One region of the Exiguobacterium sp. s189 genome, then DNA from elsewhere that is predicted to be linked to it. Evidence: predicted binding sites of a transcription regulator. Region 1 holds the regulator's gene; each other region holds the start of a gene.

The links. The regulator Rex, encoded in region 1, represses fermentation and respiration genes when NADH is low (regulators of the CRP and FNR family bind a similar motif). The targets are predictions, from matches to a motif close to TTGTGAAATATTTCACAA.
Region 2: a site for Rex is predicted at 1,281-1,298, ahead of KNO99_RS07065 (DoxX family membrane protein). Genes of this name have one in related genera too.
Region 3: a site for Rex is predicted at 2,865-2,882, ahead of pflB (formate C-acetyltransferase). Genes of this name have one in related genera too.

The regions. Positions count from the first base shown of each region.
Region 1 covers NZ_JACSKM010000009.1:98,466-105,908, reverse strand. Annotated here, with positions in the region: gene KNO99_RS11885 (ABC-F family ATP-binding cassette domain-containing protein) at 1-1,792, opposite strand, end outside; gene KNO99_RS11880 (redox-sensing transcriptional repressor Rex) at 1,943-2,599, shown strand; gene tatA (twin-arginine translocase TatA/TatE family subunit) at 2,599-2,817, shown strand; gene tatC (twin-arginine translocase subunit TatC) at 2,821-3,609, shown strand; gene KNO99_RS11865 (hypothetical protein) at 3,737-4,030, shown strand; gene KNO99_RS11860 (hypothetical protein) at 4,065-4,355, shown strand; gene KNO99_RS11855 (FAD-dependent oxidoreductase) at 4,528-5,874, shown strand; gene KNO99_RS11850 (PspC domain-containing protein) at 5,911-6,093, opposite strand; gene KNO99_RS11845 (hypothetical protein) at 6,254-6,727, shown strand; gene KNO99_RS11840 (NADPH-dependent F420 reductase) at 6,731-7,309, shown strand; gene KNO99_RS11835 (TM2 domain-containing protein) at 7,347-7,443, opposite strand, start outside.
Region 2 covers NZ_JACSKM010000004.1:122,020-129,462, reverse strand. Annotated here, with positions in the region: gene KNO99_RS07075 (MFS transporter) at 1-337, shown strand, start outside; gene KNO99_RS07070 (DUF3817 domain-containing protein) at 359-655, opposite strand; gene KNO99_RS07065 (DoxX family membrane protein) at 736-1,242, opposite strand; gene KNO99_RS07060 (pyridoxamine 5'-phosphate oxidase family protein) at 1,421-1,834, opposite strand; gene KNO99_RS07055 (cold-shock protein) at 1,951-2,151, opposite strand; gene KNO99_RS07050 (glycoside hydrolase family 55 protein) at 2,413-4,011, shown strand; gene KNO99_RS07045 (flavodoxin domain-containing protein) at 3,975-4,481, opposite strand; gene KNO99_RS07040 (glycoside hydrolase family 13 protein) at 4,585-6,234, opposite strand; gene KNO99_RS07035 (AraC family transcriptional regulator) at 6,358-7,137, shown strand; gene KNO99_RS07030 (copper amine oxidase) at 7,226-7,443, shown strand, end outside.
Region 3 covers NZ_JACSKM010000005.1:57,941-65,383, forward strand. Annotated here, with positions in the region: gene pflA (pyruvate formate-lyase-activating protein) at 1-474, opposite strand, end outside; gene pflB (formate C-acetyltransferase) at 531-2,777, opposite strand; gene KNO99_RS08065 (hypothetical protein) at 3,139-3,561, shown strand; gene KNO99_RS08070 (DEAD/DEAH box helicase) at 3,615-4,781, shown strand; gene KNO99_RS08075 (hypothetical protein) at 4,778-5,422, shown strand; gene KNO99_RS08080 (hypothetical protein) at 5,449-6,531, opposite strand; gene KNO99_RS08085 (hypothetical protein) at 6,551-7,342, opposite strand; gene KNO99_RS08090 (ABC transporter ATP-binding protein) at 7,339-7,443, opposite strand, start outside.

The sequences.
Region 1 (7,443 bases):
GCTCACAAAGCAACTGTTCAATCTCGTCGAGGCGATTTTCATGTTGCTCGATTGCCAGCTCAATCTCTTCGATGCGCTGTTTGATGCGGCGCTCTTCTCGTTGTTGTTCTTTATCGGCACGCTGTTTTTTCACGACGACCTGCTTCGTCTCTTCACGGGCGAGTCGCGCGAGTTCTTCGAGTTCTTCTTTCTTCTCGACGTAGTACGAATAGTCACCGAGATACTCGTCGATGCCGTTCGGCGTGATTTCTAACACACGCGTCGCGAGACGATCGATGAAGTAGCGGTCGTGCGAGACGAAGAGAATCGTACCTGGATAGTCGAGAAGGGCGTTCTCTAAAATCATTTTCGAGTCGAGGTCCAAGTGGTTCGTCGGCTCGTCCAGGATGAGGAGGTTCGGTTGCTCGAGCTTCAGCTTGGCCAACGTGAGACGTGCGCGTTCGCCGCCTGATAATTCATGGACACGCTTCATGACATCATCGCCGCTGAAGAGGAACTGTCCGAGAAGACTCCGCACTTCTTGCTCGCGCATGAGCGGCCAGTCGTTCCAAATCTCGTCGATGACACGGTTCGCGTCCGACAAGTTCTGCTGCTCCTGATCGTAGTAGCCGATCTCGACGCCGGTCCCGTAGCGGATATCACCGGTAAGGGCGGCTTGTTGTTTCGTCAACACTTTGAGAAGTGTCGACTTCCCGACCCCGTTCGGACCGACGAGAGCGACGGATTCCCCGCGCTGTAGCTGGAAACGGAGATTTTGGGCAATCGGTTCTTCATACCCGATGGCGAGGTCACTCGCGCTCAACACATCGTTTCCGCTCTGTCGTTTGATGGAGAACGAGAGGACCGCACTGCGTTCGTCACCGTCCGGAGCATCGAGACGATCGACTTTCTCCAGACGCTTCCGTACGCTTTGCGCCCGTTTCGTCGTCGTCGCCCGGGCGATGTTTCGCTGAATGAAGTCCTGCATCTTGGCAATCTCTTCTTGTTGCGACTCAAACTGCTTCTTCTCTTGTTCGTAGAGAGCGGCCTTTTGTTCGAGATACTTCGTGTAGTTCCCGACGAAGCGGCGGCTCCGATGACGTGACAGCTCATAGACAACCGAGACGACGCGGTCGAGGAAGTAGCGGTCGTGGGAGACGATGAGGACGGCACCTTTATAGCCGCTCAAGTACTTCTCTAGCCAGGCGAGCGTCTCGATGTCCAAATGGTTCGTCGGCTCGTCCAAGATGAGCAGGTCGGGACTTTGAAGGAGCATCTTCGCCAAGGCGAGACGCGTCCGTTGTCCCCCGGAGAGCGTGTCGATCCGACGTTCGAAGTCGTCCGGATAGAAGCGCATTCCGTGAAGGACCGAGCGGATCGTCGCTTCATACTGGTAACCGCCGCGCTCTTTGAATGTGTGCTGTTCTTCATCGTAAGAGGAGAGGAGGCGTTCGTACGCAGCGGCGTCGTTTAGAATCCGTTCGGATCCCATGTCGGCCTCCATGCGACGGAGCGTCTTCTCTTGCTCGATCAAGTCCGTGAAGACGGTGAGCATCTCGTTCCAGATCGTCTCGTCGGATTCGAGCCCTGAGTCTTGGGCGAGATAGCCGATGGTGACGTCTTTTGGCTTCATGATGTCCCCGGAGTCATAGTTGTATTCACCGGCGATGACTTTCAAAAGCGTTGACTTCCCAGCCCCGTTTCGGCCGACGAGGGCGACGCGTTCGCCTTCTTGGATTTCGAGTTTGACGTTTTCTAAAATCGGCTCGACGCCGAAGGATTTGGATAAGTTATTGACTTGCAGTAGGATCAAGTGAAAAAACCCCTTTCTCTCTATTTAGTATACTGTATTTTTCAGCGATTTTAGGTATATTCGTTGAGTGGTCATGTGAATTCGTTTACAATCAAGGTGTATGAAATTCAGATTCGTTTGTAACGTGTCGTAAAAAGGAGGCTCTTTCCGTTGAGTCAAAACGAACCAAAGATTCCACAAGCGACAGCCAAACGGTTGCCACTATACTATCGATTTATTCAAAGCCTGCACGCGTCAGGTAAACAGCGTGTCTCTTCAGCAGAACTGAGTGAGGCGGTCAAGGTCGATTCGGCTACGATTCGCCGTGATTTCTCGTACTTCGGTGCGCTTGGTAAAAAGGGATATGGCTATAACGTGCAGTATCTGTTAGACTTTTTCCGAAAGACACTGAATCAGGACGAGATTACGAATGTCGCCTTGGTCGGGGTCGGTCACCTTGGGACGGCATTCGTCAACTATAACTTCCTTAAAAACAATAACACACATATCGTCGTCGGGTTCGACGCAGACGAGACAAAAGTCGGCACGACGATGTCAGGCGTCCCAATTCATCACGTCGATGAGATGGAAAAAATTATGAAGCAAAACAAGATTGACGTCGCCATTTTGACGGTACCTTCTGCCTATGCACAGTCCGTCGCAGACGACTTGGTCCGTTTCGGTATCAAGGGCATCTTGAACTTCACACCGGCACGACTTACCGTACCGGACACGGTTCGCGTCCATCACATCGATTTGTCGATTGAGCTGCAGTCACTCATTTACTTTATGCAACACTATCCAACCGCTGAGGGGGTCCATCAATAATGGAATTACTAGCATCATCACTCGTCGTCGGGATTCCGGGTGGGGCGAGTCTATTCATCATCGCCATCATCGCGCTCATCATCTTCGGACCGAAGAAATTACCGGAGTTTGGTCGCGCGGCCGGACAAACGCTTCGTGAGTTCAAAAATGCAACGAACGGCATGATGAACGAGCACGACGAGAACGACAAGAAAGCTATCGAAAAGAAAGAGCAGTAAGCCATGAATCATCAACCTGATCAAGAGCGGGAACTCACCGATCACTTGACAGAGCTGCGGAGACGACTGATGCTATCTGCATTTGTCGTCTTTGCCTTCTTTTTGATGGCTTTGCCGAGTGTCAAATATGTACTCGCGTACTTGCAAGAAGATCTCGTCGAACGCGGGCTCGAACTGAACGCCTTTGGGGTCGCGGACCCGCTCATGATTTACTTGAACTTGGCGCTCATCATCGGCCTGATTGCGGCGAGCCCATTCTTACTGTATCAAGTGTGGGCGTTTGTCGCACCCGGTCTGCATCCGAATGAACGGAAAGGTACCCTTGCCTATATCCCGATCATCTTCGGATTGTTCTTGATCGGCCTTGCGTTCGCCTACTACTGGTTATTCCCGCTCGTCCTCGATATCTCGACGGACCTCGGGCAAGACCTCGGACTCGAACAAATCATCGGGGCGAACAATTACTTCACGTTCTTGTTGCAACTGACGATCCCGTTCGGTCTATTGTTCCAATTGCCGGTCGTGACGATGTTCTTGACACGGATTGGTGTCGTGACACCATACTTCTTATCGAAGATTCGTAAGTATGCGTACTTCGCGCTATTCGTAGTCGCGGCATTCATCACACCACCGGATTTGACGTCGCACCTTATGGTGTCATTGCCACTCTTCTTCCTATATGAAATCAGTTTATCGATTTCACGCGTCGCCTACAAAGGGGTGTTGCGCCGGGAGAAAGAAGCGATGGTGCAAGAACAGATGGATTTAATGAAACAGATGAATGAGAAATGAGCATCGTTCCGTAAATGGGATGATGCTTTTTTTGTCGTGACGTATTGATAGAATGTGAGTGATTGAGATAAATTTCCATTTCATGTGCTACAATAAAATGAGTCACATATATGAGGGAGGATGCACGATGATTCGGGAGTATAGCGGAGAAGACCTTATAGTATTAGGCACGATGACAACCATCCTACTGCTTTTCTTATTTTTCTCTATCAAATCTCGATTGCGACGTCAATTCATCGTCTCGTCGTTGCTACTCGTAACTGGCTATATCTTGTTTCTTGTCGGAATGACAATCGTACGTGGTTGGGATGCACTCGGTTGGCTTGCATTAGGGTTGATCTTGTACGTACTTGGTATGATTCTTCACGTTGGCATTGTCATTTATCAGAGGCTGAAAAGTAGACGTGAGGGACAATCTTGAAAGCGTCTTTCCAATCAAGTTATGGAGGTAAAGGATGAATGACATCACCATTTTGCTCGTATTGCTGTTTGGACTCACACTGGGAGTCATCATTTCAACGTATCAAATGATCCGAACGAAAAAACAAAGGCCTTTTCCATTCATCTTAAATATAGTATTGGCCGTAAGTGGCTATATGCTACTAATTGGCAGTCTGACGTTTGGGTACGGCTGGGGAGCATTGTGGTGGGCGGTCGTCGGGCTTGCTATGAACGTCTTCGGTTTGATTGTGCATCTATTTCTCATAAGCTATCATCTATTGAAAAAGCGACGAGTCCGGTCATGAGAATGAGCGGATTTTTTCTGTTCAAACTTTAGACACTTATACGTGAAATAGTGAGCATAGTCGTTGAACCTTACATTGTGAAATAGTACACTAAGATCAAGAAATAAATGTGATATTTATCACAATATAAAAATGAAACGTACTGTCTAACATAAAAGGAGAGACGACTCATATGAAAATCGCAGTCATCGGATGTACACACGCAGGAACAGCAGCAGTCAAAGGTTTACTCGCCAAGCACGACAATCTCGACATCACCGTTTACGAGCGGAACGACAACGTCAGCTTCCTCTCGTGTGGGATTGCGCTCCACGTCGGTGGGGTCGTCCAACGTGCGGAAGAATTGTTCTACTCCTCTCCACGCGAGCTTGAAGAACTCGGAGCGACTATGCGCATGAAACATGATGTCTTGTCGATTGACGCCGAAGCGAAGACGGTCCACGCCAAGAATCTCGAGACGGGGGAAGACGTGCACGACACGTATGACCGCTTGATCGTCACGACGGGTTCATGGCCAATCGTCCCAACGCTCCCAGGAATCGAAATGAATGGAATCGAACTCTGTAAAAACTATGCGCACGCACAACGCATCATCGAGCGCGCGACAGATGCGACGAAGATTGCTGTCATCGGGGCGGGTTATATCGGAGTCGAACTCGTCGAGGCGTTCGAAACATACGGGAAGCATGTTACGTTCATCGATAGTGCCGACCGCATCTTGAACAAATATCTCGATAAGTCGTTCACGGATCCATTAGAAGCAGACATGACCAGTCGCGGAATCGACCTCGAACTCGGTCAGACGGTCGAAGCGTTCCGTGGTACAGATGGAAATGTCACACATGTCGTGACGGACAAAGGTGAATTCGAGGCGGATCTCGTGATCCTCTGCGTCGGATTCCGTCCGAACACAGGACTCTTAGAAGGACAGGTCGATATGCTCGGGAACGGTGCCATCATCGTCGATGAATACATGCGCACGAGCAACTCGGACATCTTTGCGGCAGGTGACAGCTGTGCCGTCTACTACAACCCGGCACGCACACATGCCTATATCCCGCTTGCAACGAATGCTGTCCGTATGGGAACGCTCGTCGCGGAAAACATGATGCAACCACGCGTTCGCTACCAAGGGACGCAAGGAACGTCAGGACTTCGACTTTATGACTGGAACATTGCGTCGTCTGGTTTGACGGAAGAAGCGGCATCCCTTTTCGGACTCGACGTAGAAAGTGTCGTCATTGAGGATGCATATCGTCCGGAGTTCATGCCGACCGCAGAGAAAGTCGAATTCAAACTCGTCTATGAGACAGGAACACATCGCATTGTCGGTGGACAAGTGTTATCAAAAGCGGATTTGACACAAGCGGTCAACACGCTCTCTCTTGCGATCCAAAACGAGATGACGATTGAAGAGCTCGCATACGTCGACTTCTTCTTCCAACCTCACTACAACAAACCATGGCACTTCTTGAACAGCGGAGCGCTTGAAGCGATGAAAGACAAAGTGAATGCTTAATAGAAAAACGCGGAAGCTAACGGCTTTCGCGTTTTCTTATAGATAGCGTGGTTCATCTTTCATCAAATTGGCAAGAAGGATGTAGATGAGAAAGTTAGCCGGCAAAAAAACGAATAGTAGCCGAATACCGAGTGAAGAGATGTTCACGTATTCAGCAATCCCACCGCATACTCCAGACAGAGAGCGGTCCGTCGCGGACTTACGAAGTGTACGTTGCATAGCAAAGCTCCTTTTGAGTTGATATGTAAATTTTACCATAATAAGTACATAAAACATCCTCACCGATTGATTTGTTAATGTAGATTATTTACAAGTTACTCGGGGAAAAAGGATAGGGTAAGTGCGCGTCATGTTTTCTACCTTAAAGGAGGAATGTTTCATGGCTAAAAAGGAAAAACAACCGTATCACATCGTCACGTTCACCTTTCCAGAAGAGGCGATCTCGTATCAGGCGTTCAGTAAGCTGAAAAAGTACCATTCGGATGGGCTCGTCGGTTTTGAACAATTGGTCGTCATCAAGCGTGAAGAAAACGGGGCGTTCTCGTTTGAGGATGCGGCGCAGCTTGCACCCGTCAACAAGTCGACGAAAGGTGCGCTCATCGGGATGGCGGTCGGAATCCTCGGTGGACCGTTCGGAATTTTGTTCGGGACACTCACAGGTGGTCTCATCGGCGGCACGAAAGACGTGAAGCATATGCAAGGCATTCAAGATACATTTAAACGGACGGTCGGTAACATCGAACCCGGTCAGACAGGTGTCATGGCTATCGGGGAAGAATTCGACCCATCGATTTTAGACGGGCTTGCAGAAGAGTATGGAGGAACGGTCACACGGACAGACGAGGAGTTGTGAGATATGAAACTCGGAATCTTAGGTGCCGGGAAAGTCGGGCGCACGCTTGGGGAGCAATTCGAACAGGCCGGTTATGAGGTGCTGTACGGGACACGGACGGAGCGGGAAGGGACGTTGACGTTACAAGAAGTCGCCTCAGCAAGCGATGTGCTCCTCCTTTGTACGCCGTTTGCGGCAGCGGTCGACCTGCTGCCGACACTTGATGGACTGAATGGGAAAGTGTTAATTGATGTGACGAATCCAATCGCCATCGAGTTTAACGAAGTTGAGCGACCGGACGGGGTGTCGGGTGCGGAGTATTTGCAGCGACTCGTTCCCGATACGAAAGTCGTCAAAGCGTTCAACCAGACGGGCGTCGAGAACTTAGGTAATCCGGATGGTTCTGTCATGTTCGTCGCAGGAGATGATGAAGAAGCGGTGCGACTTGTCGTCGAGCTATCGAACAAGATCGGTTTCGATACGCATCCGCTCCATGGGTTGAAGCTTGCCCGTGAACTAGAAGGGTTAGCGTGGCTATGGATTCATTATGCGGTGAAAGAACGGAAGACACGGGACTTCGCATTCTACTTAAAAGAACAGTGAAAAACGATCGGGGCGAGTAGCCTCGATCGTTTTTTGATTAGAACCCTGTGTAGCGGTCAGAGCGTGTTTGCAGTAGCTCGATCGTCTCACGTTCGATTTGTTCGACTTCGCGCTGTTGCCAACCTGGCATGAGG
Region 2 (7,443 bases), on a different contig from region 1:
CAACGTCCTCACTTCGATTTTCTTTTTCGCAATGTTCGCCTTATTGAGTGGTTTCTTTATCGTACGTGTCAACGTTCCGATTCAATTACTTTTACAAACGAATACGGATCCGAATTATTTAGGTCGCGTAATCGGGGTACTCGAGTCACTTGCGATGGGCATCACACCAATTGGTTTTATTCTATTCGGGGTATTGAGCGATCTTGTACCAGTCGCACATCTATACACTGCATGTATGATTGGCCTACTCCTATGTACCTTCACACTCACATATCGGATTCGCCATGACATCCAAGCCGAACGTACAGCAGCTCAGTCCATTGAGCGAGTATCCTAACAAAAAAAGACATCGAACGAATCAGTTCGATGTCTTCTCTGTTGACGGGAGTACCCGTTTTTCTAATAAAAATGGTCCGAATGGGATGACCGATGCCATGACGGCAAGCGTCAGAACTTTGAAGCCCCAACGGAAGCGCCACGCCATGTAGACGGCTGCGAGCACATAAGCCACAAACAAGAAACCATGTGCAGCGCCGACGATACTGACCGCGAGTGGAATACCCGCCATATATTTCAATGGCATCGCGATAAACAGTAACAACAAGAAGGACACACCTTCTGTGTAGCCAAGCCATTTAAAATGAGTCGTAGTCATATGCGTTCTCCTTTATCTCTGTAGGCTATATCTATCGTAGCCGAAACATGAGAGGTTTGTCACAGGAGAGCGCATAAAAGTTACGAAGCTATTTGACGATTTGGTGAACGGTGCAATACTTTCGTTTCGACGAAGTTGCGAAGGAACAAACCATCGACTCCGATTTTCCCTGCGTTATGTCCAGCAACCAAAATCAATACAGATACGATCAACATCGTTGGGTTCGTACTGACCGTTCCAGAGAGCAAGAAAGCCATGTTCATGACAAGACCGAAGAATGCCGCGCTACGTGTGAGTGCTCCGAGCAATAACCCTAACCCGACCAAAAATTCACCATAAGGAATCAGGATATCGAACAATCCAGCGTTTGGAATCGCAACGTTTTCTAAGAATGCAGCCCACCATCCTGCGACAGCTGGATGTTCTCCAGTCGCGAGTGTCACCGCGTTGTTTAAGAATCCCTCCGTTCCAAAGCCACCTGTGATTTTACCCCAACCTGCTGTCAACCAATGATAACCGAGCCATACACGTAACACCGTCAAGATTGCCGTAGCGATGTTATGATTTTGCCAAAATTTCGTGAACATGATGATTCCTCCCTTTCAAGAAGTTGAATAAATGAATAATGTGATTACATTCACAATATACCATCTATGTTCACTATTTCACATATGTATTTTTGTTTGTTCATGATTCGTCCATATGTACGTCACACTCTATTCATATCCATCAAAAAGACGCCTACTTGAGGCGCCTTTGAGGATTTTACAAGGTCACTTCTTGAGGTGGCTGACCTTTCTTGTTCATCACACGCATCGATTCCGGCTCGATTTTGAGGATGACAAGCTTCGGATCATCTGGTCCATCAAACCAACCTTCGAGTTTGTCGTTCCACACTTTTTCTTTCATCGATTCATCATCTGACACAGTCGCTTTCCCTAAGATTTCTAAGTACGTGTCGCCGACCCCATCGCCATCATAACCAATCAAAATATGCGTATATGGATTCTTCTCTAACTCCTCCACCTTATCTGTATCGTTCGAGGTTGCTGTGTAGAGTGTAAAATCATCATGGAAAAATGTCATGTAACGACTATGTGGCTTCACCTTATACACGGTCGCCATCGTCCCTACATCACTTGAATCTAGGATTTTTAAAGCTGTTTCTTTTGCACTCATTCCGAATTCCTCCTTCATGATTTGTCGCTCGTATACTGTTCCCTCAAACTACACGATTAAACACAAAAAACCTGCTCGCCGATGCGAACAGGTATCATATTCCTTAGAAAGGAAGATTAGATTTTTTCAACGTTAGAAGCTTGTGGTCCACGAGCTCCGTCTGTGATTTCGAAAGTTACTTCTTGGCCTTCTTCAAGTGTTTTGAAGCCGTCGCCTTGGATTGCTGAGAAGTGTACGAATACGTCGTCTCCGCCTTCCATTTCGATGAAGCCGTAACCTTTTTCTGAGTTAAACCATTTTACTTTACCTGTGTTCATGAATGAACCCTCCTGAAATAAACGCTATGCGTTATAGTAGTGCCTTACTAGAAAAAACTTGACCAAAAAAAATACAAGCCTCTGGATTATCTAATGAAAAATAATCCCAAGCACTTGTGAATTATGATTCCAGCTATTCTTAATTAAGCACATATTGAATATAACACGACTAGATGCTTCTGTCTAGTAAATACTTCTGATTGCTAAAAAACGAGGCGAAACGGGTACATGCTAGAGAAGATGATGCTAGGAGGATTTATTATGAAAAATGCAAAGGACCCGCAATCAATCGCTTCGATGATTGCCTCATATTCTGATTGGTCGGAAGAAGACCTCATCCAGCGAACACTCGAATGGCACCGCTCCACGCGCGAGACATCTTACTCAGAGCAGCAACATTCCATCCCTTGCCGAATTCCAATGACTGAGCGCATTACGCCTGTTCAAACGTCACTCCCGCTCGAACAAATGGACGGAATGGTTCGTCCTGTTTGGATGCGCCGACTTGATGCGGAATATTTGAATCTGATGCAGGTCACAAAACAACGTGTTGATGTGACAGACTATGGCGCCGTCGGGGACGGACAAACGGATTGCACGCTCGCTTTTCGTCTCGCCCTCCGCTCTAACCGCCGCGTCTTTGTCCCGGCAGGTGTATATATCGTTCGGGGCATTCGCCTTCCTTCGAACTGCGTGTTAGAAGGTGCCGGACAGGACGTCACCATTCTAAAACTATCGGATCGTGCCCCAAAGCATCGAAGACTGTTACGAAACGCCACCCCATTTGCGGGAAACCATCATATCGAGGTATGTCACCTGACACTCGATTGGAACGTCGCACGATTAGGCGATGTGAAACGAACCACGAGCGGTGACACGACATCGAGTGCCCTGACGTTTGCGCATGTGACGTATGGTTGGGTGCATCATGTGACGGCTAAAAATGCCGGTCTTCATGCATTCGACATCACGTCTCCACACTATCATTATTTAGGGGACGGACTGCGTGCCGCAAACGGCAGTCGGTATATTCATCTTGATCACCTTGAGGCGACAAACTATGGGGATGACGGAATCACGACACACCATAGCGATGCCATTTATATCACCAACTGTTATTGTCATCACCCTCATGGGCGAACGCACGCCCTCGGATTCTCAAACTCGAACGGAATTGAGATTGACGATGGATCGCGGCACGTCACACTCGTGAACAATAAAAGCGAAGGGTGTTTTGGCGGAATTGAAGTAAAAGCACATGGGACCTCGTCAGCAGCTCATGACGTTCATATCTTTGGTCATCTTTCTGTGCATGACAATCGTTCATTTAATTTCCGTCACATCGGTCATCATTTAGCAGACGATTCCGATTCGGCGACAGCACGCTTTCTGTCTGGTACGAATTTAGTATCCGTTGAACCGGTTCGAAGCTCGTTATACGCCAAATCCTCGCCACGAAGCCTGGTCGTCTCCGCATATCAAGATGTGTTCATTCATGGATTGACCGCGATTGGTAATCCGACTTACGATTATGAAAAACATCCGGCACTGGCGGTTCAATACAAGTCTCGGCGCGTTCAATTACATCGCATCTCCGTTCGTGGATTTACAACCTCGAGAGCTGATCTCGAACTGTTCGGAGGGAATAATCGGACCGATGAAGTGACCATCGAAAACTTACGATGCCATGAATCTGCGCCAATCGCGTTAAGAATAGGACGTCAACTGGAGAAGATTGCACTTCATCACATCGAAGGACAGAAAAAAAGCGGAGATGTACTCATCTCCACGAAAAGTCCGATCGATGTGAAAGACATACTTGCTTACGGATTCTCGGACCGAGTGCGTTCGGACGTTTGAGCCGCCTCGACAAGCCGTTTCAATTTGTCCTCATCGAGTTCAAGCGAGCTTTCTTTCTGTTTGGCCATCATCCGGACGATCGCTTTGTCTAAAAAGCCCATTCGTTCAAAGTCATACCCACTTCCGACGACTTCGACGAAATAGGCATGCTCGCGCAACTTGTCACGATAAGCTTCTTCTAGCTCACGAATCCGCTCCGACTCTGTCGGTGTCCCGGCACACAAATATAGAGCAAGAGGATGCTCCAACAAGTGTGCCTCATGAAGCGACAACCATTCCTTCATCTCGTCCTGGATGGTACCCATCCGAATCGAACTGCCGACGATGACGTGATCCACGGTCTCCCACATGACGTTCGGCTCTTCTACGATATTTTGGACATGAACGTCTCCCGATAAACGTTCAGCGAGTAAAGACGCCACTTTTTCACTCGTCCCATATCTGGAAGAGTACGCGATTAAAGTACCCATGTCGTTCCCTCTTTTCATGTCAGACGTTACTTACACTATTCCCGAATCATCGAGAGAAGATACGTGACCGCTCAAAAAAGCTCGCCGTCTGGCGAGCTTTTCGTCACAGTTTATACACTTGTGCTTCGTAAGGACGAAGGGTGAACGGTTCAATCGGTTCCATGTTTCCGATGACGCGTTCTTTTACGTCATATGGTAAGTCACGTTGTTGTGTGTCACCTGAGAAGTTACAGAGCACGAGCCATGTCTCTCCTTCGAACGAACGTGTGAACGCATAGATTGCCTCATCTTCCGGTAACAACAGCTCATACTTTCCATAGACAACGAGCGGATTGGCTTTACGGAGCGCAATCAATTGACGGTAGTAATGGAAGAGCGAATTCGGGTCTTTCCGTGCCGCTTCCGCATTGATGTCGACATAGTTCGGGTTGACCCCAATCCATGGTGTTCCTGTCGTGAAGCCACCATGTGCTTCGTCCGACCACTGTACCGGCGTGCGTGAATTGTCACGTCCCCGCTCATGAATTCCACGGAAAATCTCGTCGTGCGTCAACAACCCTTTTGACGTGTAGTCACGGTAAGCGTTCAACGTTTCGATATCTCGGTACTGATCGATCGAATCAAACGCGACATTCGTCATCCCGAACTCTTCCCCTTGATAAATGTAAGGTGTCCCTTTCAATAGATGAAGAAGTGTCGCAAGCATCTTCCCGGAACGGACACGATATTCCGGGGAGTCGTTCCCGAAGCGCGAGATGGCACGGGGCTGATCATGGTTACTCCAATATAGGCTGTTCCATCCTTCTTCTTCCAGTCCTTCTTGCCAACGCGAGAAGATCGTCTTCAACTCTGTGAGTTTCCAGTCCGTCGGATTCCATTTTCCGAAGCTGCCGTTTCCGACGTCTACATGCTCAAAATGAAAGACCATGTTCAGTTCATTTCGGTCTTCCCCTGTATACAGTTTCGCTTCTTCCACACTGACCCCTGGCATCTCACCGACCGTGATCGTGTCGTATTTCGATAAGACTTCTTGATTCATCTCTTGCATGAATTCATGGATACGTGGCCCGTTAAAGAAGAATGGCGTGCCGTCACCGTACCCTGTTCCTTGCGTTTGACCATCCGGATAGATTGGATCTTTTGAGATCATATTGATCACGTCCATCCGGAACCCGTCGACCCCTTTATCGAGCCAATACGTCATGAGATCGTACACTTCACGACGAAGCGTTTCGCTTTCCCAGTTCAGATCCGGTTGTTTCTTACTGAAGAGATGGAGGTAGTACTCATCACTCGCCTCATCATACTGCCAAGCGCTGCCGCCGAAGAAAGCCCCCCAGTTCGTCGGAGGTTGACCATCTTTTCCTTTTTTCCAAATATAATAGTCACGATATGGACTATCTTTTGAAGAACGTGACTCCATGAACCATTGGTGTTCGTCCGAAGAGTGGTTAACGACGAGATCCATCATGATTTTAATCCCGTGACGATGTGCTTCTTCAAGCATCGCGTCAAAGTCGTCCATCGTACCGAACTCGTTCATGATGGCACGGTAATCACGAATATCGTATCCATTGTCGTCGTTCGGTGAATCGTATACCGGCGAGAGCCAGATGACGTCGATTCCGAGCTCTGCCAAATAAGACATCTTCTCCGTGATTCCTTGGATGTCACCAATCCCATCACCATTCGAATCGTTGAAGCTACGTGGATAAATTTGATACACGACCGCTTCTTTCCACCATTGTTTCATGTTACGTCCTCCTTGAAGTTCATTTCCGTTTCAACGCTTTCATCGTACTGTCTTCAAGGATTCATGACCATCCATGATATGATTAAGATATGTACAATTTTGCTATAAAATAAGGAGACTATTATGGAAATCGGCTTTTGTGGCTATTCATATCATACAACGACCTACACTTTTCCATTCGCCAACTTACTCGATACGTATCTGATTCGCTTACAAACGGAAGGAACGGCTCGGATTGTGGTCAATGGAGAAACGATGATCACACGACCTGGTGACGTATTGATTGTCCGTCCGGGTGACTTCTATGAAATGCATGTCGATACACCCGCGAGCGGAGACTATCATATCTTCTGTACCGGACATGCGATGGATATATGGTGGCATGCGACTCCACGGGAGCGAAAGTATGCGATCACCATCGATTCCCGCCTACTTTCGCTATGGCAACACATTACAGAGGAAGTGCGCCGTCCACCATCGGAACAAAGTCCTGAATTAATTGAAACTCTCGTCAAAGCGCTTCTACTCATGCTGGATCGTTCGATTCAAGATGTGCATTCCCAGGCGCGACCTCCAGTCGTCTCCCGCATGATGCGCTTTATCGAATCGCACGTCACGAGTGACTTCAAAGTGGCAGACGTCGCCGCAGCGGTCGGACTCAGCGTTTCACGAACCGTTCATCTCTTTAAAGAAGAGACCGGGATGACAATCATCGAATATGCACAATCGATTCGCTTACAGCTTGCCGAAGAGCAAATGCGCTATACAAAACATTCGTTAGAAACGATTGCGGAACTGTCTGGATTTCGAAGTTATCCATATTTCCACAGAATTTTTAAACGGAAATATGGCGTCGCACCAGGGGTTTATCGCACTCTTCAACAAAAAAACGAAAAAAAATAAAAAAAGAGTGATCCATTTTTTGAACCGCTCCGTTAGATGGGTGTAAATAACGACAACAACACTCACTTATGAAAAGGAGCGATTACACATGAAGAAGAAGACGTTAAACAAAATCGTAGCACCGGCACTAGCCTTAGGACTACTCGTACCGGTCAACGCACAGGCAGCGGATCATACACCGACAGCAAGTACACCAGCAGGTGACCTTCGCGCCACACTCGATCAACTCTTATCTGAGCACTACGTATTAGCCGTCACATCGATGATGAAAGGATACGACGAGGCAGCAGATGCTGAGGTCGCGGA
Region 3 (7,443 bases), on a different contig from region 1:
TCCGCGCTCGGAAAGGTGTTCAGCAAGCGCGAGCGTGTTAGCATTGCTACGTCCCGTCAATTTTTTACACATGTCGTCGTCGATATGCTTGATATCGAGTAAGACGAGATCGGTGTGATCTAAAATCGCATCCAAGTTAGGAGGACGGAGCGCACCGGACGTATCGAGTGTCGTATGGAGCCCATGCTTTTTTGCTTCACGCAGCAGTGCCTCTAAAAATTCAGGTTGCGCGAGTGGGTCACCACCCGAGATGGTGATGCCGCCGTTCGATGCTTCCATGAACGGACGGTAACTGAGCGCCTCTTGAATGACGTCTTCAGCCGAGCGGTGATTATTCTTTTTGAAATCCCACGTATCCGCATTATGGCAGTATAAACAACGCAAGGCACAACCTTGTAAAAAGACGATGAAGCGAATCCCTGGGCCGTCAACTGTTCCGAATGATTCGACCGAATGTACATATCCCATTGTCATCGAAATGACCTCCTAACGAATGAGCGGCCCTCCGTGGAAGGCCGCTAAGCCTTTACTTACAACGAACCGTGGAACGTACGGTTGATGACATCAATCTGTTGCTCACGTGTCAACTTGATGAAGTTGACCGCATATCCAGATACGCGGATTGTGAGTTGTGGATACTCTTCCGGATGTTCCATTGCGTCGAGAAGCGTCTCGCGGTTGAAGACGTTGACGTTCAAATGATGTCCTTTGTGCTCTCCACTCATATACCCATCGAGAAGTGCCGCCAAGTTGAGTTCACGTGCGATTTCTTCTTTTCCGAGTGCTTTCGGTACGATTGAGAACGTATACGAGATCCCGTCTTGTGCGTGTTCAAACGGAAGTTTCGCAACAGATGAGAGCGATGCAGCCGCACCTTTTGTATCCCGTCCATGCATCGGGTTGGCACCTGGAGCGAATGGTTCACCAGCACGGCGACCGTCTGGCGTATTCCCTGTTTTCTTACCGTACACCACGTTTGATGTGATGGTGAGGACCGATTGCGTATGAAGTGCGTCACGGTATGTTTTATGTTTCCGTACTTTTTCCATGAACGATTCGACGAGTTCTGCGGCAATCGTGTCGACACGGTCGTCATTGTTACCGAATTTCGGGAAGTCGCCTTCCGTTTCGAAATCGACGATGATTCCTTCTTCGTTACGAACCGGTTTGACGCTTGCATATTTGATTGCTGAAAGACTATCTGCCGTTACGGAGAGACCCGCGATCCCACAAGCCATCGTCCGTAAGATTTCTGGATCGTGAAGCGCCATTTCGATACGTTCATACGCATATTTGTCATGCATGAAGTGAATGACGTTGAGCGTATTGACGTATAGCTCTGCCAACCAATCGAGTGTACGGTCAAAGTCGGCATATACTTTTTCGTACGTGAGCACATCTTCTGTATTCATTTCCCAAGCTGGAGCAATTTGAGCGCCGCTCTTCTCATCACGTCCGCCGTTCATGCTATAAAGAAGGGCTTTCGCCATGTTGGCACGCGCACCGAAGAATTGCATTTGTTTCCCGATCTTCATCGGTGACACACAACATGCGATGCCGTAGTCATCACCGAATTGTGGCATCATCAAATCATCATTCTCATATTGAATCGCTGACGTTTCAATCGACATTTTCGCACAGTATTGTTTGAATCCTTCTGGAAGTTTCGTTGACCAAAGGACCGTCAAGTTTGGTTCTGGAGCAGGACCGAGGTTTGTGAGTGAATGTAAGAATCGGAACGAGCTCTTCGTAACGTTCGAGCGACCATCTTCACTCATCCCACCGATTGATTCTGTCACCCAAGTCGGGTCACCTGAGAACAATTCATTGTAGTCTGGTGTCCGTAAGAATTTGACGATTCGAAGCTTCATGATGAAGTGATCGACGATTTCCTGAACGTCCGATTCTGTTAAACGACCAGCTTCAAGGTCACGTTCAGCGTACACATCGAGGAATGTCGAGACGCGTCCGAGTGACATCGCGGCACCGTTTTGTTCTTTAATCGCAGCAAGGTATGCCAAGTACACCCATTGATACGCTTCTTGCGTGTTTTCAGCAGGGCGACCGAGGTCAAATCCATAAGCTGCCCCAAGTTGCTTGAGTTCTTGAAGCGCACGAAGTTGTTCCGATAGTTCTTCCCGGTCACGGATGTCTGATTCAGATAAGAATCCACCCCGTTTCGCCAAGTCTTTTTTGCGTTCTGCCATCAAGAAATCAATTCCGTAGAGCGCGACGCGGCGATAGTCACCGATGATGCGTCCACGACCGTACGCATCCGGAAGACCTGTGATGATTCCTGATTTACGAGCCGCCCGCATTTCAGGCGTGTAGGCATCGAAGACACCTTGGTTATGTGTTTTACGGATCTCTGAATAAATTTTTGTGATTTCTTCATCTGGTTCGAAACCATATGATTCGAGTGCGGCATCCACCATGCGAATCCCGCCATTTGGGTGAATCGAACGTTTGAACGGCTCATCCGTCTGAACGCCAACGACTTTCTCTAACTCTTTGTTTAAGTAACCTGGTCCATGCGACACGATTGTCGATGGTGTATGTTGATCAACGTCCCAAACGCCTCCGCGTTCACGCTCTTCTTTTGTCAGTTCCATCACACGATTCCAAAGAACGTTTGTCGCTTCTGTCGGACCTGCTAAAAACGTATCGTTCCCTGTGTATTCATGACGGTTCAAACGGATAAACTCACTGACATTGACTTCATTCGTCCACTGACCAGGGATAAAACCTGACCATGCGGATTTGATTTCGGTTGCCATGTTGATTCACTCCTCATTCTCGAAAGTAACTGCGTGTTATCTATACTGTGAGTGTACGTGAAAACGTGAACAATATGTTTTACAGTCTTGTGAAACTTGTAACAATCTTATGAACGTGATGAAATAGCCGTTTTTGAAAGCGTTTTACAAACTGTTATATTCGATTAATTATATAGTTTGAAACAGCTGAACCCCATTTAATTAGGGTTGAACTATGATCTGTACTAATTTGATGGTTCTGTGACGAACTATACAGTTTTCGGGGTGATAAATCTCACATCACTCGGTTAGAACTTGAATTTTTGTGTCGTATCAGACACAATGAAGGCAGAACATTGTATAAGAGGAAGGGGTTCTACTCATGACGTACGAACCATTAACACCAAGCCACGCCTTTCAAGTCGGCGATCGCATCTCACTAAAGGTCGACGAAGCTGGTGAAAAGCGTGATGGATTTATCACAGAATTTGAAGATGGAGGGTTTTGGATTCGCTTTGACGATGACATCGAGAACGAAGATTTTATCGATTATCGCGACCAATTACTCGCCGGACTTTTGTCGCGTCCAATCCATGTCATCACGACACATCCGGAACTGAAACCGTTCGAGAAAATGACGTCCGAGTTACAGTATCGCGTTTATCAAGGATTCACGATTGAGAAAGTTGAATTGACAGCAGAAGGCGCGGATGCTCACATCCAACTCATCGAAGACGGTCAAACGTATACACAGACGTTACGTTCTTCAATGGAAGATGGTCAGGAGCATGTTCGCTATATTTGACGAGGGAGCGCTTTCGCTTCCTTTGTTTTTGCCTAAAGATAAGGAGACCTATTATGAATTTTACAAAACCTTTTATTAACGAGACGTGGGAACGGATGGGCTTTAACGAGCCAATGCCGGTCCAAAAAGAGGCGTTTCCCCTACTATTAGATGGAAAAGACGTGACAATCGAGGCACCGACCGGAACGGGTAAAACGCTCGCTTACCTGCTCCCAGCGATTGAAAAGATTGATCCATCGAACGACCGAATCCAAGTTGTCATTGTCGCTCCAACTCGTGAACTTGTCATGCAGATCCAACAGGTCGCACAACGTTTCACCGAAAAAGGCGATGTTCGCATCGGCTCGTTCATTGGCGGTGTCGAATTGAAACGTCAAATCGATCGAATCAAGAAAAAGCCGCATTTAATCGTCGGGACACCGGGACGTCTCGTCGAATTGATTGACAAGAAAAAGCTGAAGCTCCATGAGACGCATACCGTCATTCTCGATGAAGCCGACCAAATCATCGATAGCGGATTGACAGAAGCGGCAGAACGCATCATCAAGCATACTGCGCATGAGCGTCAACTTGCACTCGTCTCGGCAACACTCACCGATTCACTCAAAGAATGGTCGGCACCGTTCATGAACGAGCCGGCACATATCAAAATCGAACGTGCTGTCAGCGATCAAGTGACATACGGTTACTTGTTGACGACGCGTCGCTACAAACCAGAACTGTTACGCCGTCTTTCACACGTCGATGGCGTGAAAGCACTTGCGTTCATCAATAACCGCTCGTTCTTGCCACCACTTCGTGGGGAGCTTGAAAAGTTGAAAGTGAACTACCGCATGCTCGACAGCTTGAAAGGAAAGCGCGAACGCGTCGAGACACTCCGTGAATTCCGTAAAGGCGAATACCCGCTCCTCATCACGACGGGTCTCGCAGCGCGTGGTCTCGATATCGAAGATGTGACGCACGTCGTCCATTTCGATTTACCAGAATCCATCGATGACTTTATCCACCGTTCAGGCCGTACGGCTCGTGGTAACGCAGGCGGGACCGTCCTTTCTCTCGTGACGACGGACGATTTACCACACTTGAAATCATTCGCGCGTCAACTCGGTGTCGAATTGAAAGAACTCGAGATTTATCGTGGTGATGTAATCGAGAAACGAATTGAGGAGAAGCCTCCTGTCGTCAAACGCCCTGCGAACAAGCGAGGACCGCGCCGATGAAAAAAGACCGGAAAGTAATTCCCTTCCCTTTGCTCGTCGAAGAGTCCGAATTGCTTGCCGAACTGAAAAAGTTATATGAGCAAGCCGCTCTTGCGCGAAGCACACAATGGACGAACTATATTCAAGAAATCGCATCGGAAGGGACATGGCATTTGAAAGATGCCGAGCTCTTCCGTGACCTCTTCATTGATTGGGCCGTCTTCTTTGAAACGGACGAAGACGGCATGACGCCTCATGGTCGCTACTTGGCTGACCATAAGGGCGACATGTCACCTGCTCTTTATCACGCACTCCGTGGACTAGCCGTCCCGCGCTGCAGCATCTTTGAAGTGACGGAAAACGGTCAGTTAAAAGACTGGGAGTCAAAAGAGACGTACGCTGTTCAGTTACCGGAAGAACGCGAGACCGGCGATCTCGTCCTCGGAAAGTTACTCGACATCCGAGGCAGCTGGCGCTTCGGTTCGGCGTTCCTCGCCTTACCTGCGAAAATGTCTGGAAACGTGGCCGACCTATATATCGACTTTACGGATGAAGTCGGTCCCGGTGCCTTTTTGGAGCAGTTTCCGGAGTTCTGTGCGGAATTGATTGACTTGTTGCTTGATTTAGAAGAAGGCGTCATTATTCCGAAACCATCCACGTAAAAAGAGGCAGCGCGTGCTGCCTCTTTTTAGTAAACATAATACTGTACAGATTTAGCTACGTCTGCCCCTGTTACAGTCCCTTTTGAGACAAGCGTGCTTTCATCAAAGACATTTATCTCAGCCCCGGATTGTGTCGAGTATACATGATAGAGCAATGCATTGTGATAACTTGCCATCCCAATTTTCCCTTGAATAACTTGACGTGAAGTTTCAGCCAATGTTTTTAAATTGATACTCGTTTCCGTACCGTCAGCTAGAATCGACTGATACGTATGACCAAACACAGTCGATGCAACCACATCTTGTTCACTATCTAGTGAGACAACTCGATTTTCTTTGACATCATAAACATATAACCCAGATAGAGAAAACGATTCTGAATACGTTTCGCCATCCTCTGCTTCAACTGTCTCTAATCGTGTCGCTTCAATTGGGATATATCGATTGTCTGTTCCAATCGTCATTTGCTCTTCAACTGTAAATTCGACTCCCATTGCATCAGTAATCACATTTTCAATAAGTACACCATTACGTTCAATTTTTTTCGTTTCAATCGTTTTTGTTTCTTGATTCAATACGGCAATATGTTGATTAGTCAGCTCATAGTTTTCGTTGTACACTAAATGCACAGCATCTTTATAAACAAACAACCCGCTCCATCCACTCTCTAAAAGGAACTGCACGTCAGTAAACTCCGTTCGTTCAACGGTTTCACCGTCTTTCGATTTCAATAAAACAAGCGTGTCTAGACCTTCTTGTCCAACTGCTACGTAACCATCTTCTGTTTTTATTCGTAGGTCATAACCGAGTTGTTTCACAGCACGGGCAAATGAACGATATTGTTTTCCAACATCTTCTCGATATCGAAAGACTTCGTCAATGTAACTTCCATAAACATATTGGTTTCCTTCAACTGAAAGCTCTACGTCCTTCAATGCTTGATTCGTACCTGTATAGCTCACTCGTACTGTTCGATTCTTCCACGCAGCCTCGTTTGAGTCGACTTGCAACTTCCAATCGTCCGGATTTTGTTCACCATTGACCGCATATGTACCAATTCCCGCAATAATGACTGCTCCTAAGGCAACAATATTTAGCATACGTCTCATATCACTTCACCTCAAACGCTTAATTTTTTTGTAAGTATCGACGCCCTATTATTAAAAATAAAACTATACTGAAGATGAAGCCAGCGACCAGTGTGAGTACTAATTCATCCAACAATAAATATTGTTCACTGATGTAAAAGATACTACCTGGAACAGTGATGATTCCAATGATTAGTAATATGGAAGTAAGCGGTGACCAAATCGTACGTTGCCACAAACTCCTCTCTATTAACACAAACGTGAAGATTGTCAGTACGACAAAAGCAATCATCAACAGATGAATGATAAAATTCACAATTGTTGATGGATATAGAATAGAAAACACATCCAACTGACGAATGTTGGCAAAAGTATCATTTTTTATAATCATCTGCACGTCTAACCAAGTCGTGAAAATCTGATATTCGATGATGAGCGTGAACCATTGAACGGCAATCAAACCTAAGATCAGTATCATGACCGTTATGAATTTTGAGATAAACAGTTGAGTTCGCTTCATCGGCAACGTTAATAAACGCATCATGAATGTTCCGCGCCCCCAAAATTCTCGATACCAAATCCATCCACTGTATATCAGCATTGCAACCATACCAATCCCGAGAGATAAAATATATGGCGTGCTAATGAGATAAGAATGAAAAACTACCATTACACTACTACCTTGACGTCTATATTCTTCATTCATCACTGTATATTTCCATAAAAATGCGCCTAGCCAACCTAATTGAATCGTAATCAATAAACCTAACAACAATACATACATCTTTTTAACGCGTTCGAGTTCCCATCCAATCAATTTCAATAGATTCATGCCCCGTACTCCTCTCTCATCACATCGACGATGGACTTCCCATGAATGAAACGGACATCTTCCACATCAAACTCACGGACGATTCTTCCGTTATTCAACAT